Regions from separate parts of the Geodermatophilus sp. SMS 5-13 genome, predicted to be linked through region 1. Evidence: predicted binding sites of a transcription regulator. Region 1 holds the regulator's gene; each other region holds the start of a gene.
The links. Region 1 encodes LexA, which represses DNA repair genes until DNA is damaged. Its sites were predicted from a motif close to TCGAACANNTGTTCGA; they were not measured.
Positions count from the first base shown of each region.

Region 1 (3,723 bases):
GACAGGTGCGGCTCGGGCAGTCGCAGACTGCTCAGGTCGGTCCAACTGGACTCTTCGACCCCGCCGACGGTCAGGCGCACCCAGACCTGGCAGGCGCCGCCGGCGTCGTGCCGCCAGCCGAGCAGCGATCCGGGCAGCCACTCCCCCGCCGAGTACACCTCGACGTCCTGCGGCTGACTGGTGAACACCGCTGCACGACTCTCCATGACGCCTGACACGCGACGACGGTAAGCGGTGGAGTCAGTACGCAGCGTGAAGGCGCGGGTACTGAGGGTTGACGAAGTCGGCGTCCCGATGTTGTCGGAGTCTTCGCGGGCCGGCCGGGCACCGACAAGCGACCGCTCTCGCCATCGGGCACTCACGGCAGCTGCAGCACCTGACCCGGCACCACGTCCGCGCCGTCGATCCCGTTGAGCTGCTGGATCTCGTACACCACCGCGCGCACGTCGTCGCCCGCGTCGGCGACGGCGGCCGCGATCGACCACAGCGTGTCACCCGGCTCGACCACCACCGTGCTCACCCCGGCGAGACGCAGATCGCCGCCCGCGCCACCGGCGACCAGCGGTCCGAGCCAGGAGCCGACGGCAACCGCCGCCGCCAGGCCGAGGGCGACCAGCAGCCGGCGGGCGCGCGGGGTGAGGCGCAGCGGAGCAGCCGGCGTGCGGGATGGCGTGGCGCAGCCGCCCCGGACCGGGCGGCCGGCCGCCGCGGGGCGCCCGGCCGGCGCCGAGGACGCCGGACGGGCCGGCGGGGCGAGGGGGGAGGGCGAGCGGCCCACCCGCTCGCCGGGCCGGACCGACCGGCCCGCCCGCGCGGGCCGCCCCGTCTCCAGCGGACGATCACCCGAGACGGACCGGAGCGAGGGCCGCCACGGCGCCTGCACCGCCTCGTCGAAGTCCAGGACTGCCTGCTGCACGCTTCCCACGACACTCTCCTCCCGCCGATCCCGACACCGCGTCGTTCTCGAACGCGTGTTCGATTCGAACGCCCGTGCGAATGTCTACCGGACGCGGCCGACAGAAGCGACCCGACCCGTCGCGACTCGAACGTGTGTTTGAAAAATCCGAGCGGCGGCGCTACCGTCTGCCACCAAGGACGGACGGCGCGATCCGGCGACTGGGCCGGCGGCGAGGAGGAGACGTGGCGGGCACGAGGGGGACGTCCGGCGGTCGCCGGTCGACCGGTGACGGCGCGGGCACGACCGGCCGGCGCCGTGCGGCGGAGACGGCGGGCACGACGACGGACGACGCACCGGCCGCCGTGCGGTCCTTCCCGGACCGCGGCGAGGCCGGCGACGGCCTCACGCAGCGGCAGCGGCGGGTGCTCGAGGTCATCCGCGACTCGATCGAGCGGCGGGGCTATCCGCCCTCGGTGCGCGAGATCGGTGAGGCCGTCGGGCTGTCCTCGGCCTCGTCGGTGGCGCACCAGCTCTCGGTGCTGCAGAAGAAGGGCTGGCTTCGCCGCGACCCCAACCGGCCGCGCGCCCTCGACGTGCGGCTGCCGGGCGAGCACGGCCCGACCGCGCTGCCCGTGGCCGAGGAGACCGGCACCGCCGCGCCGACCTATGTGCCGCTCGTCGGCCGGATCGCGGCCGGCGGCCCGGTCCTCGCCGAGCAGGCGGTGGAGGACGTGTTCCCCCTCCCCCGCGAGCTCGTCGGCGAGGGGACGCTGTTCATGCTCAAGGTCGCCGGTGACTCGATGGTGGAGGCGGCGATCTGCGACGGCGACTGGGTCGTGGTGCGGCAGCAGCCCACCGCCGAGAACGGCGAGATCGTCGCGGCCATGATCGACGGCGAGGCGACGGTGAAGACCTACAAGCGCCGCGACGGGCACGTGTGGCTGCTGCCGCACAACCCGGCGTACGAGCCGATCCCGGGCGACGACGCGACGATCCTGGGCCGGGTCGTCAGCGTCCTGCGCCGGGTCTGAGCCGCGACGGCGCGGGGCTCAGACGGTCCCGCGCCGTCGGATCAGCAGGCCGCCCAGCCAGACCACCACGGTGGCCACGGCGGCGGCGATGAGGCCCGCGGTGAACGCGGGCGGGCCCGATGCGGCGTCGGCCTCGGCGGAGCCCTGCGCCGCGGCGGCGACCGGCGCCGGCTGCGCCGTGACCGGCACGAGGGTCACGTCGCCGGGAAGTCCCTCGCCGGCGACCACCAGCTGCCGGTCGTCGGTGCTGAAGCTGATCGCCTCACCCTGCGGGGCCGGGGGCAGCGCGACCCGCACGGGGGCGGCGCCCAGGGCGCCGGCCACGTCGGAGCCGGACAGCGGCCACACGTAGGCGTCGGTGTAGGTGCGCAGCGCGAGCAGCGTGCCATCGCGCGACACCGCTCCCCCGGTGGCCATCAGCTGGCCGGCGCGGCCCACCGGCCCACCGTCCGTGCCGGTGAGCGTGAAGTTGACCGAGGCCACTCTCTCCAGCGCCACCGCGCCCCCGTCGACCAGCGCGGCGGTGGGCCGGTAGACGCCACTGGCCCCGAGGATCTCCTTGGTGACGAGGTACGGCGTCCCGTCCGGGGCCAGCAGCAGCGACTCGGCGTCGTGCGGCCCGTCGGGATAGCTCATGCGGAACACCCCGGTCGACCCGTCCAGGCGCAGGGCGAGGAGGGCGACCGTGGGCCGATTGGTCCGGTTGTCCCCGACGTCGGCCAGCCACACGGTGCCGTCGGCTCCGACCGCGAGGTCCTCGGGGTCGTAGGGATCGACCGGCGCGGAGTGGACCTCGACGATCTGGCAGGCCGTGTCGAGCACGTAGACGTTCAGCTCCACGCCGCCGTCGTTGATGGCCACCATGCGATCGCCCAGCACGACCAGGCCGGACAGCTCCGGGAGCCGGGGATCGGTCACCTGGCACAGGGGATGCGGGGCGGTGGCGTCCGCCGCCGCGGCGGCCGGGACGGCGCCGGCGACCACGAACGCCGTTGCCAGGGCTACTGCCGCCGGCAACAGGTGCGCCCGCACGCGACTAGGCGGACCGCCGGCCAGCTCGGGCACGTACCCAGCGTGACAGAACGGACGCGTCCAGTGCGTGCACCACGCCCAACAGCAGGATGCCCACGGCGCCGCCGACGACCGCGTCGGTGACCCAGTGGAAGTCCAGGGCCACCATCGCCAGGCCCGCGGCCACCGGCCCGAGGATCGACAGCCACCGGAACGCCCGCTGCACCGGCGCGGGCAGGCCGAACTCGACCGCCTGCCAGCGGGCCACGCCCCACATCAGCACGGCGTTCGCCACGTGCCCCGAGGGGTAGGAAGCGCCGTCCCGGTGGAAGAACGACCCCGGATAGGACGGCGCGGTCCGCCCGGCGCCGTACTTGAAGCCGTACACGACCGCTGTGAGCAGGGCCAGGGCGACGAGGACGCGCAGCAGCGGCACCAGCGTCCGGCGCCGCCAGCCGAGGTAGCCGACCAGCGCCGCCAGCACGATCAGGATGAAACCGCGCCCGCCGAGCTGGGTGACCGCCCAGACCGGCCAGTAGGCGCCCGACTCCTTGATGCCCCACGAGCTGATCACCTCGGAGACGCGCAGGTCCATGCGCTCGAGGGAGCCGCGGCTGAACAGGTCGATCGACACGACCACGGTGACCCCGCCCGCCAGCGCGAGCAGCCACCACGGCGGCCGGCCCGGCGAGACGACGGCCGGGACGCCCTTGTGGTCGGGTTCGGCGACGGCGGAGGCCTCGCCGGATCCCCGCCGCATCGCGCCGATCGTCACGGCCTCAC
Region 1 is NZ_CP165729.1:4,285,377-4,289,099, forward strand. Features, by position in the region: gene AB3388_RS20710 (hypothetical protein) at 1-218, opposite strand, end outside; gene AB3388_RS20715 (LysM peptidoglycan-binding domain-containing protein) at 359-925, opposite strand; gene lexA (transcriptional repressor LexA) at 1,141-1,929, shown strand; gene AB3388_RS20725 (NHL repeat-containing protein) at 1,948-2,961, opposite strand; gene AB3388_RS20730 (phosphatase PAP2 family protein) at 2,966-3,715, opposite strand.

Region 2 (3,723 bases), 540 kb from region 1:
CACGGCACCCGGCTCAAGCCCGAGATCCTGGCCGTGAAGCTCAGCGGCCGCTCGATCGCCGAGGTCACCAACCTCTCGATCGGCGAGGCCTCGCAGTGGCTGGGCGCGCTGGAGCTGGGGGAGCGTGAGCGCGCGATCGCCGAGCGCGTGCTCAAGGAGATCCAGGCCCGGCTGTCCTTCCTCGTCGACGTCGGTCTGGACTACCTCTCGCTCGACCGCCCCGCGGCCACGCTGGCCGGTGGCGAGGCGCAGCGGATCCGGCTGGCGACGCAGATCGGCTCCGGCCTGGTCGGCGTCCTCTACGTGCTGGACGAGCCGTCGATCGGGCTGCACCAGCGGGACAACTCCCGGCTGATCGAGACGCTGGTCCGGCTCCGGGACATGGGGAACACGCTGATCGTCGTCGAGCACGACGAGGACACGATCAAGGTCGCCGACTGGGTGGTCGACATCGGCCCGGGCGCCGGCGAGCACGGCGGCGAGATCGTCGTCAGCGGCACCGTCGAGGACCTGCTGGCCTCCGAGTCGTCGCTCACCGGCGCCTACCTGTCGGGGCGCAAGGAGATCACCGTCCCGACGAAGCGGCGCGAGCCGGAGCCGGGCCGCGAGCTGGTGGTCAAGGGCGCCCGGGAGCACAACCTCAAGGGCGTCGACGTCACGTTCCCGCTGGGCTGCTTCGTGGCGGTCACCGGCGTCTCCGGGTCGGGCAAGTCGACGCTGGTCAACGACATCCTCTACACGACGCTGGCCAACCAGCTCAACCGCGCGCGGCTCGTGGCGGGGCGGCACCGGACGATCACCGGGCTCGAGCAGCTCGACAAGGTGGTGCACGTCGACCAGTCGCCGATCGGCCGCACCCCGCGGTCGAACCCGGCGACCTACACCGGCGTGTACGACCACGTCCGCAAGCTCTTCGCCCAGACCTCCGAGGCGAAGATGCGCGGCTACCTGCCCGGCCGGTTCTCGTTCAACGTCAAGGGCGGCCGCTGCGAGGCGTGCTCCGGTGACGGCACGATCAAGATCGAGATGAACTTCCTGCCGGACGTCTACGTCCCCTGCGAGGTGTGCAAGGGCGCCCGGTACAACCGGGAGACGCTCGAGGTGCACTACAAGGGCAAGACGATCGCCGAGGTCCTCGACATGCCGATCGAGGAGGCCGCGGAGTTCTTCGCGGCCATCCCGCCGATCGCGCGGCACCTGAAGACGCTGGCCGACGTCGGCCTCGGGTACGTCCGGCTCGGCCAGCCGGCGCCGACCCTCTCCGGCGGTGAGGCGCAGCGGGTGAAGCTGGCCAGCGAGCTGCAGAAGCGGTCCACCGGCCGGACGATCTACGTGCTGGACGAGCCGACCACCGGACTGCACTTCGAGGACATCCGCAAGCTGCTGCTGGTGCTGCAGGGCCTGGTCGACAAGGGCAACTCGGTCGTCGTCATCGAGCACAACCTCGACGTCATCAAGAGCGCCGACTGGATCATCGACATGGGGCCGGAGGGCGGGTTCCGCGGCGGCACGGTCGTCGCCGAGGGGCCGCCCGAGTTCGTCGCCACCGTGCCCGAGAGCCACACCGGCCGCTACCTCGCCCTGCACCTCGATCCGGACGCCGTCGCCGCCGCGGCGGCACCGAAGAAGCGGGCCCGCAAGAAGGCCAGCTGAGCACCGTCCGGGCCCGGGACGCGTCCCCGGCCCGGACGGTGCTCTCGACCCGGTCAATCCTCACCGCGCCGGACCCAGGCGCGCACCGCCAGGCGCACGAGCCGCACAGCGAGGGTGACCACCGAGCCGAGCGAAGGCTCGGACATGAGCGGCCTGGGGGTGTGCAGCAGCATCAGGCCGCCGGTCGCCTGTCGGAACGCCTGAGCCCGAGGGTTCCCCATCGACGCGTTCCGGCCTTCGACCGTGTGCCAGCGTGCCGAGCGCCCCATCACCCAACTCGCATGGGGTCGCCCGAGGCGGGGGAGGCCGTTCGGCAGCTGCTGCCCGTCGTAGGTCTGCCGGTGGAACGGGAAGCCGTCGAGCGGGGTGAGGCGGGTGTCCTGGGGCGGCGTCACAGGTCGAGCCTGCCATCCGGATCGTGTCCTGCCGGAAGTTGTCCACAGGCCGTTGACTTGCGCGTTCGCTCCTCCACAGCGGTTGCCGAAGTGTGCTGTTCGAACATATGATCGAGGGCATGAACGACGACGTTCCCGGCCTCGGCAGGTCGGGAGTGGTACCCGCGGTGGCGGCCCGCCGGGCGCGGCAGCGGGCGGCGGTGGCCGCGGCCGTGGCGTCGTCGTCGGGGTGGCCGGGGTTCGCGCCGCAGACCGGGTTGGCCGCCGGTCCGCTGGGGCTGGCGCAGGCCGCGGACCGGGAGCTGGCCCGCTGGTTCGCGGGGCGGGCGCGGGCGCTGGCCGAGTTCGCGCTGTCCCGCTCCCCGGAGGCGGATCGGGCGCAGGGTGAGCCGGGGGCGATGAGCGCGGCGCGGTGGGCGGCGCGGCCGGAGATCCTCACGCAGACCAGCGAGTGGAGCGCGCAGGAGGTCTCCATCGCCCTCACCTGTAGCCAGATCCGTGCGGAGAAGGTGCTGGAGGAGTCGCTGACCCTGGTGCAGCGGCTGCCGGGCACGCTGGCGGCGCTGGAGGGCGGACTGCTCACCGTCGAGCACCGGTGGCCGATGCTGGAGCAGGTCGCTCCGATCCGGGACGACGCCCTGCGCGGGGAGGTCGAGGCGGAGCTGCTGCGCTGGGTGGCCGCCCGCGCCGAACAGCGGACGATCACCACCCCGGCGCAGCTGGCCGACAAGGCCCGCCGGCTGGTGGCCAAGCGCGACGCCCGGGACGAGGCGCAGAAGGCGCTGCGGGCGCTACGGGGCCGGGGGGTGTTCCGGCAGCGCGAGCGCGGGGAGGGCCTGGCCGGGCTGGGCGTGGTCGGCACCGAGGTCGAGATGACGGTGTTCCTCGCCGCGCTGGGGGCGTACGCGGATGCGGTGGAGGACGAGCCGGGTGCGGCGGCCCGGTCGCGGGCGATGAAGATGTGGGACTGCCTTCAGGACCTGGTGCTGCGCCCCGGCCGCACGGTGTTGCCGCTGCAGGTCACCCTCACCGTGGTCGCCGGGCTGCAGTCCCTGCTCGGCGGTGACGGCCCGGTCGAGGTCGACGGCGTCCAGGTGTCGGCCGAGGCGGCGCGGGCGCTGCTGCGGCTGATCACCGGCAGCCCGCTCGGTGCGGCCGCCCGCGCCGAGTACCTCCGCCTGGCCGTGCAGGCAGCGGCCGGCGGCGCGGGAACCACCGAGGACCGTGCCTCCGACCTCGTCGGCGAGGAGGACTACGACGAGGACGCCGACCCCGACTACGACGACGACTTTCCCGACGACGTCGACGAGGACGCCGCCCCCGACTTCGACGACCTCGACGACCTCGACGACGTCGACGAGGAGCTCGACGCCGAGGGGGCGGTGGAGCCGATCGAGGGCCTGCCCGACGGCATCGCGCCGGCCGACCTGGCCGAGGATCCGTTGCTGACGCCGGGGCAGCGGCGCTGGCTGCGCCGGCTCGAGGCGCAGTACTGGGCCGGGTGGGAAGGCCGGCTGAACGCCGGTGCATTCGACGATCCCGAGCCGCCGGGCGAGGCGGAGGTCCTCGCCGCCGCGGCGCGGGCCGCCGCCGCCGGCTGGGCCGCGGAGCAACGCGCCGTCACCGAGGCCGCCGAGCGGTGGTGGGCGGAGTTCCTGGCGGGCCTGCATCCCGA
Region 2 is NZ_CP165729.1:3,745,643-3,749,365, reverse strand. Features, by position in the region: gene uvrA (excinuclease ABC subunit UvrA) at 1-1,653, shown strand, start outside; gene AB3388_RS18110 (hypothetical protein) at 1,707-2,048, opposite strand; gene AB3388_RS18105 (HNH endonuclease signature motif containing protein) at 2,168-3,723, shown strand, end outside.
Region 2: AB3388_RS18105 (HNH endonuclease signature motif containing protein) is a predicted target of LexA. The motif match lies at 2,148-2,163, and genes of this name have one in related genera.

Region 3 (3,723 bases), 2.0 Mb from region 1:
GCGGGCCCTCACCGTCGGGTCCCGGGCTCCTCCGCACGCGGCCCATCGTGCCCCGCGTCGCCGGTCCCGGCGACGGCGTCGGGCACGACCGCGATCCCCTCGGTGACCAGCCGCTTCGCCAGCGTCAGCCGGTCGTCGCCGTCGAGGCCGGGCAGGTCGGCGACCTTGAGCTCGCCGACGGCCAGCAGCTCGGCGAGGGCCGGCCGGGTCTCGGCGGGCAGGTCGTGGGTCCGCCGTCCCGCGACCAGGGTGACCCGGCCGTCGGCGGCCGGTCGGAGGCTGCAGCGCAGCCGGCGGCGCAGCTGCAGCACGGTCCCGGGGGTCAGCGCGGCCGCCGCGGCGGACTGGGCGAGCGGGGCGACCGGCTCCGGGCGCACCTGCGCCCAGGTCCGCGCGCGCAGCCGGTCGGCCACCTCCGCGGGGTCCACCCGGCCGAGCCAGTCCTGGAGGGCGGCGAGCACGGTCGCGACGTCGTCGGTCGCCGACGACGGATCGGCGAGGTCCAGCCCCAGCGGCAGCGAGCGGCGCAGCTCGGGATCGTCGGCGGCGAGGGTGCGCACCAGGTCCAGCGCCGACTCCGCGGCCGCCCAGCGGGTCACCGCGTGGACGCCGACGGTCAGGTGGCCGCTGATCGCGCCGAGGGCCGTCGCCGAGTGCAGGTAGCCGCGGGGCAGGTAGAGGGCGTCGCCGGGCCGCAGCACGGTGTCGATCACCGGCTCGTGCTCCGCGGCCGCGGCCACGTCGGCGGCCCGGTCGTTCCACGGCTGGGTGCGCAGCGGGTCGGCCAGCACCGGCTCGAGGATCCGCCAGCGCTTCTCGCCGGCGAACTGCAGCACGAAGACGTCGTGGACGTCGTAGTGCGGGCTGAACCCGCGCGAGGACGGCGGCGTGAGGTAGGCGTTGACCTGCGTCGGGTGGCCGAGGTCGGCGGCGAGTTGGTCGGCGAACTCGATCAGCGGCGGCCACAGCCGGTGCAGCCCCTGCAGGACGACGGTGCTGCCCTCGGCGAACAGCCGCAACACCGCGTCGGAGGAGACCTGGTCGGCGATCTCGGCGCCGGCGCCGCCCGAGGTGGTGAACCGCTTCGCGTCGACGACCGCGCCGTCCTTGGCGATCCGCAGGAACGGCGTGCGCAGCCCGCGGCGGGTCAGCAGCTCGTCGACGTCGTCGAGGGTGAGCAGGTCGGCGAAGGACTCACCGGTGTCCTCGGCGCGGGCGAGCAGCGGGCGCCGGGACCAGTGCTCCCGGGCGAACGCGTCCGGGTCGGTGTGCGTGCACCGCCACAGGGCCGGACGGGCGTGCTGCCCCGTCCGGCCCCGGGAGGTGAGGTCGTCGCTCAGGCGCCACCGTCCGCGCCACCGTCGGCGCCACCATCGGCGCCGCCGTCCGCGCCGCCATCGGCGCCGCCGTCCGCGCCGCCATCGGCTCCGCCGTCCGCGCCGCCATCGGCGCCGCCATCGGCGCCGCCGTCCGCGCCGCCATCGGCGCCGCCATCGGCGCCGCCGTCACGGCCCGCGCCGCCGTCGGCTCCGCCGTCCGCGCCGCCGTCGTGCTGGCCCGGAGTGCCGGACGCGCCGCCGTCGGCGGGCCCCTCCGTGCTGGTCATGTCGTCGTCGTCGAGCGCCATGTGCTCCTCCGCCCTCTCGTTCACCGGCCGCCCCGGTCAGGCGCCCGTTGCGCGTCTTCCTACCGCACCCGACCAGTGCTCACACCTGTTCGGTTGCGTGCAACGAGGTTGCTGGGGGCGGCCGGCGGGTAGCCGCCCCCGCGTGCGTCCCGCCGGCGTGGTCTGTGCGCCCGATGCCGGGCCCGCGACGGTCGCCGCGGCCGTCACCTCCCTGCTCGGCGAGGGGTGGGCGGTGCCGGTCCCGGGCGGCGGCGCGACCCGCGAGCGCTGGCGGCAGCTGACCTGCCTGGGGGCGCAGAACCTGTCGCTGGCGCGGCTGCTGGAGGGCCACGCCGACGCAGCGGCGATCCTCGGCGAGCTCGGCGGCCCGACCCCCGGTCCCGGCAGCCGGCTCGGCGTGTGGGCGGCGGAACCGCCGGACGCCCGGCTGCGTGCCCGTCGGGCGCCGGCCGGGTGGTGCGTCGACGGCCGCAAGGCGTGGTGCTCGGGCGCCTCCGTGCTCACCGCCGCGCTGGTGACGGCGGAGGCCGACGACGGGCCCCGGCTGTTCCTCGTCGAGCTGACCGGTCCGGGCGTGAGCGTCGAGCCGTCGACGTGGGCTGCGCAGGGGATGCGGGCCAGCGACACCGCGGACGTGGGTTTCGCCGCCGTCCCGGCGGTGCCGGTCGGGCCGCCGGGCGGCTACGTCGAGCGGCCCGGCTTCTGGCACGGCGGAGCGGGAGTGGCCGCGGTCTGGCTCGGCGGTGCGCTCGGCGTGGCACGGGCGCTGTCCCGGGCGGGCGCCCCCGACGTGCTGCACGACCTGGCCCGCGGGACCTGCGAGGTCGCCCTCGGCGCGGCCGGGGCGGTGCTGGACACCGCTGCCGCGCAGGTCGACGCCGATCCGCACGACCTGCCGGCGGCCCGGCGGCGGGCGCTGCTCGTGCGCGCCGTCGTGGCGGGTGCGGCCGAGCAGGTCCTCGCCACGGTCGGCCACGCGCTCGGCGCCGGACCGCTCGCCCGCGACCCGGCGCACGCCGCCCGGGTCGCCGACCTCGGCGTCTACCTGCGCCAGCACCACGCCGAGCGGGACGTCGCCGCGTTCGGGGCCCTGCTGCGGGAGGAGGGGGCTCGGTGAGCCTGCCGGACTCGTACTTCGACGGCCTGTACGCGGCCTCGGACGATCCCTGGTCGATGCGCAGCCGCTGGTACGAGCGGCGCAAGTACGCCGTGACCGCGGCGGTGCTGCCCCGCCGGCGCTATCCCGACGCGGTCGAGGTGGGCTGCTCGGTGGGGGAGCTGACCGCGCTGCTCGCATCCCGCTGCGACCGGCTGACCGGCTGGGACGTCAGCGCGGCCGCCGTCGCGGCGGCTCGCGCGCGGACCGAGGGCCTGGGCCAGGTGACGGTGGAGCGGCGCCGGTTCCCGGTGGACCCGCTGCCGCCGTGCGACCTGCTGGTCCTGTCGGAGGTCCTGTACTACCTGGACGACGACGACCTCCGGGCCGCCGTCGTGGCCGCCCGCGACGCCGTCCGCCCCGGCGGGACGCTGCTGGCCGTGCACTGGCGCCACGGGGTCGCCGACTACCCGCAAGGAGGGGACGCCGTCCACGCGGCGCTCCGGGCCGGCCTGGCCTGGCCGCGCGCGGCGGCGCACGAGGAGCCGGACTTCCTGCTCGACTGCTGGGTGGCGGCCGACGACGCCCGGGCCGCCTCGGTCGCCGCGGCCGAGGGGCTGGTCTGAGGCGGCGGGTCGCAGCGCGCCGATCCGCCCTCCCACCCTCTATCCTTCTCGAACACGTGTTCGATGAAGTGGAGGTGGGCATGCTGGGGCGCGCCGAGGGGTGCACCGTCCTGCACGTCGACATGGACGCCTTCTTCGCCAGCGTCGAGGTCCGCCGGCACCCCGAGCTCGCCGGGACGCCGGTCATCGTCGGCGGCGCGGGCAACCGCGGCGTGGTCACCTCGGCCACCTACGAGGCCCGCCGCTACGGCGTGCACGCCGCGATGCCCACCGCGCGGGCGCTGCGGCTGTGCCCGACCGCGACGGTGCTGCCGGGGGACATGGCGCTCTACGCCGAGGTGTCCCGGTCGGTCATGGCGCTGTTCCGGTCGATC
Region 3 is NZ_CP165729.1:2,312,891-2,316,613, forward strand. Features, by position in the region: gene AB3388_RS11340 (cupin domain-containing protein) at 9-1,022, opposite strand; gene AB3388_RS11345 (BatC protein) at 1,337-1,627, opposite strand; gene AB3388_RS11350 (acyl-CoA dehydrogenase family protein) at 1,770-2,744, shown strand; gene AB3388_RS11355 (SAM-dependent methyltransferase) at 2,741-3,349, shown strand; gene dinB (DNA polymerase IV) at 3,406-3,723, shown strand, end outside.
Region 3: AB3388_RS11345 (BatC protein) is a predicted target of LexA. The motif match lies at 1,705-1,720, and genes of this name have one in related genera.

Region 4 (3,723 bases), 1.4 Mb from region 1:
GCAAGCCCAAGAAGAAGGTCTGCCAGTTCTGCAAGGACAAGGCGACCTACATCGACTACAAGGACACGACCCTGCTGCGGAAGTTCATCTCCGACCGCGGCAAGATCCGTGCCCGCCGCGTGAGCGGCAACTGCAGCCAGCACCAGCGCGACGTCGCCACGGCCGTGAAGAACAGCCGTGAGATGGCCCTGCTGCCCTACACCTCCACGGCGCGCTGACCATGAGCACGATGAAGCTGATCCTGACGCAGGAGGTCACCGGTCTCGGGACCTCCGGCGACACCGTCGAGGTCAAGGGCGGCTACGGCCGCAACTACCTCCTGCCGCGCGGGCTGGCCATCAAGGCCACCCGGGGCGCCGAGAAGCAGATCGACTCCCTCCGCCGGGCGCGCGCCGCCCGTGAGGTGCGCTCGAACGAGGAGGCCCAGGCCGTGGCCGGCCAGCTGGCGAACCTGAAGGTCCGCGTGCCTGCGCGGGCCGGTGCCGAGGGCCGTCTGTTCGGTCGCGTGACCACCGCCGACGTCGCCGCTGCCGTCTCGGCCGCCGGCGGCCCGGAGCTCGACCGTCGCCGGATCGAGCTGCCCAGCAGCATCAAGACCACGGGCCAGCACACCGTCACCGTGCGGGTGCACCCGGAGGTCACCACCCAGCTGGTCATCGAGGTCGTCCCCAGCTGAGGTAGTCAGCACCGCCCGCGAGGGGCGTCGGACTGCGGTCCGGCGCCCCTCGCGGCGTTCCGGGCCGCTAGCCGACGGCCGTGGCCTCGATCTCGACCATCAGCTCGGGGAAGGCGAGCCGGGTGACGCCGACCAGCGTGCTCGTGAGCGTGCCGCCGGCGGCCTCGAAGCGCTTGGTCATGCCCTCTCGGGCGCCCAGCATCGCGTCGACGTCGGTGGTGAAGACGTTGATGCGGACGACGTTGCCGAGCGTCATGCCGGCCTGGCGCACCACGGTCTCGATGTTGTCGACGGCGAGAGCGGTCTGGGCGGGCAGGTCGCCGATGTGCTGCGGGGAACCGTCGGCCGCGGTGGCAGCCTGCCCGGAGAGGACCAGGACGCGGCTCGCGCCCTCCACCAGCTCGGCCTGGTTGAAGCCGAAGGCCAGCGACCACGGCCACGGGTTCACGGGGGTACGGCCGCCGTTCCCGACACGGCGTCGGCAGCCGCGCTCCGCGGTCCTCGCGGTCCCATCCGTGGGCGGCCGGGGCCTGTGGACAGTGGGGCGGATGGGCACCGACGGACGGCATCCGCGACACGCCGGGGGACGACGCGCGGAGTTTTTCCGGCTTTCTCCCGTCCACAGCCCGTGCAAGGCATACGCCCAGGTGACAGGCGGGGATACGGGCAGCGACGCGCATGTGTCCCCGCGGCGATCCACATGTCGACAAGCGTCCATCCACCGACTTGTCCACAAGTTGTGCAGAACGACGTCCCCATCGGTGTTGGACGGGTCCGTCCGCTCTTCCTAACGTCGTCCTCGCTCCGCCGGACGCGCGAACTGTCGCTGCCCGGCGGTAGAACTGACCCGAACACACGTTCGAGTCGTGCGTATCGCGTCCTGGTGCTTCCCCCACCAGACCCCGGCCGGCGGCCGGGGTCTGTTCGCGGGTGCGCAGGTGAGTGGATGGAGGGGTTCGGCGTGGCAGTCGCCGACGAGTTCAGCAGGCCCGCACCGACGGCGCCCGAGTACGACCGGCAGCCGCCGCAGGACGTCGCGGCCGAGCAGTCGGTGCTCGGCGGCATGCTGCTGAGCAAGGACGCGATCGCCGACGTCGTCGAGGTCCTGCACGGCAACGACTTCTACCGGCCGGCCCACCAGGTCATCTTCGACTGCATCCTCGACCTCTACGGCCGCGGTGAGCCGGCCGACGCCATCACCGTGGCCGCCGAGCTCAACCGGACCGACCAGCTGTCGAAGATGGGCGGCGCGGTCTACCTGCACACGCTGATCCAGTCGACGCCGACCGCGGCCAACGCCGGCTACTACGCCGCGATCGTGGCCGAGCAGGCGGTGCTCCGGCGCCTGGTCGAGGCCGGCACTCGCGTGGTCCAGCTCGGCTATGGCGCGGCCGGCGGCCGGGGCGACGTCGACGACATCGTCGACCGCGCCCAGCAGGAGATCTACGACGTCACCGAGAAGCGGATGTCCGAGGACTACTCGCGCCTCGAGGACATCCTGCAGCCGACGATGGACGAGCTCGACGCCATCGCCTCGCGCGGCGGCGTCAGCCGCGGCGTCCCCACCGGCATCCGCGACCTGGACGAGCTCACCAACGGTCTGCAGGCAGGCCAGATGATCGTCATCGCGGCCCGTCCCGGTGTGGGCAAGGCGCTGGCCCTCGACACCCCCATCGCGACGCCGTCCGGCTGGACGACCATGGGCGAGCTCCGGGTCGGCGACCGTGTCATGGGCTCCGACGGCTGTCCGACGACCGTCGTGGCCGCCACCGACGTGCTGACCGACCGGCCCTGCTACGAGGTGCACTTCTCCGACGGCTCGGTCATCGTTGCCGACGCCGAGCACCAGTGGCTCACCGAGACCCTTGCCGGTGACCGCGCCGTCCGGACGACGGCGCAGATCGCGGGCTCGCTGCGGAGCGGTTCACGGGCGAATCACGCGGTGGCCAACACTGCGCCGCTGACGCTGCCCGAGGTCCAGTTGCCGCTGTCCCCCTACGCCCTCGGGATCTGGCTCGGCCATGGGGCATTGCGCAGCTCCGACCCGGAGATCACCGCGTTCCTCGAGGCGGAGCTGCCCGAGAATCTGGACGTCGCGGCCCAGCTCGGCGCCCTGGGTCTGCTCAAGTGCCCGCACATCCCGCCCGCCTACCTTCGGTCGTCGGCCCGGCAGCGCCGCGAGCTTCTCGCCGGCCTCCTGGACAGCTCCGCGACGGTCAGCCCGGCCGGTGACATCCGGCTGATGGTCACCAGCCGTCGGCTGGCGCAGGACGTGCGAGAACTGGTTCACGGTCTCGGCCATCAGCTGCCGGAGGCGGCCGAAGCCGGTCACACGCTGGCCTTCGCCACCGACGACGACGTCTTCCGGGTCGAGAGCAAGCAGCTCCTGCACAAGGAGGCGCGCGTCCGCTCGGTCTCTCCGCAACGGGTCCGTTTCATCACCGACGTGAAGCCGATCGCCGGCGTGCCGGTGCGCTGCATCCAGGTGGCTGCCGAGGACCACCTGTTCCTGGCTGGCCGCAGCTTCATCCCGACGCACAACTCGACGCTGGGCCTCGACATCGCCCGCTCGGCGGCGATCAAGAGCCACCAGGCGACCTGCATCTTCTCGCTGGAGATGAGCAAGCACGAGATCACGATGCGTCTGCTCTCGGCCGAGGCGAAGGTGCCGCTGCACCACATGCGCGCCGGCACGCTGTCCGACGAGGACTGGTCCAAGCTGGCCCGCCGCATGGGCGAGGTCGCCGATGCGCCGCTCTACATCGACGACTCGCCGAACATGACGATGATGGAGATCCGAGCGAAGGCCCGGCGGCTCAAGCAGCGCAACGACCTCAAGCTCGTGGTCATCGACTATCTGCAGCTGATGACGTCCGGGAAAAGGGTTGAAAGCCGGCAGCAGGAAGTGTCGGAATTCTCCCGGGCGCTCAAGCTCCTGGCGAAGGAACTCGAGGTTCCGGTGATCGCGATGAGCCAGCTCAACCGTGGCTCCGAGCAGCGGCAAGACAAGAAGCCGATGCTTTCTGACCTTCGCGAATCGGGTTCGA
Region 4 is NZ_CP165729.1:5,646,322-5,650,044, reverse strand. Features, by position in the region: gene rpsR (30S ribosomal protein S18) at 1-218, shown strand, start outside; gene rplI (50S ribosomal protein L9) at 230-676, shown strand; gene AB3388_RS27385 (RidA family protein) at 744-1,124, opposite strand; gene dnaB (replicative DNA helicase) at 1,623-3,723, shown strand, end outside.
Region 4: dnaB (replicative DNA helicase) is a predicted target of LexA. The motif match lies at 1,524-1,539, and genes of this name have one in related genera.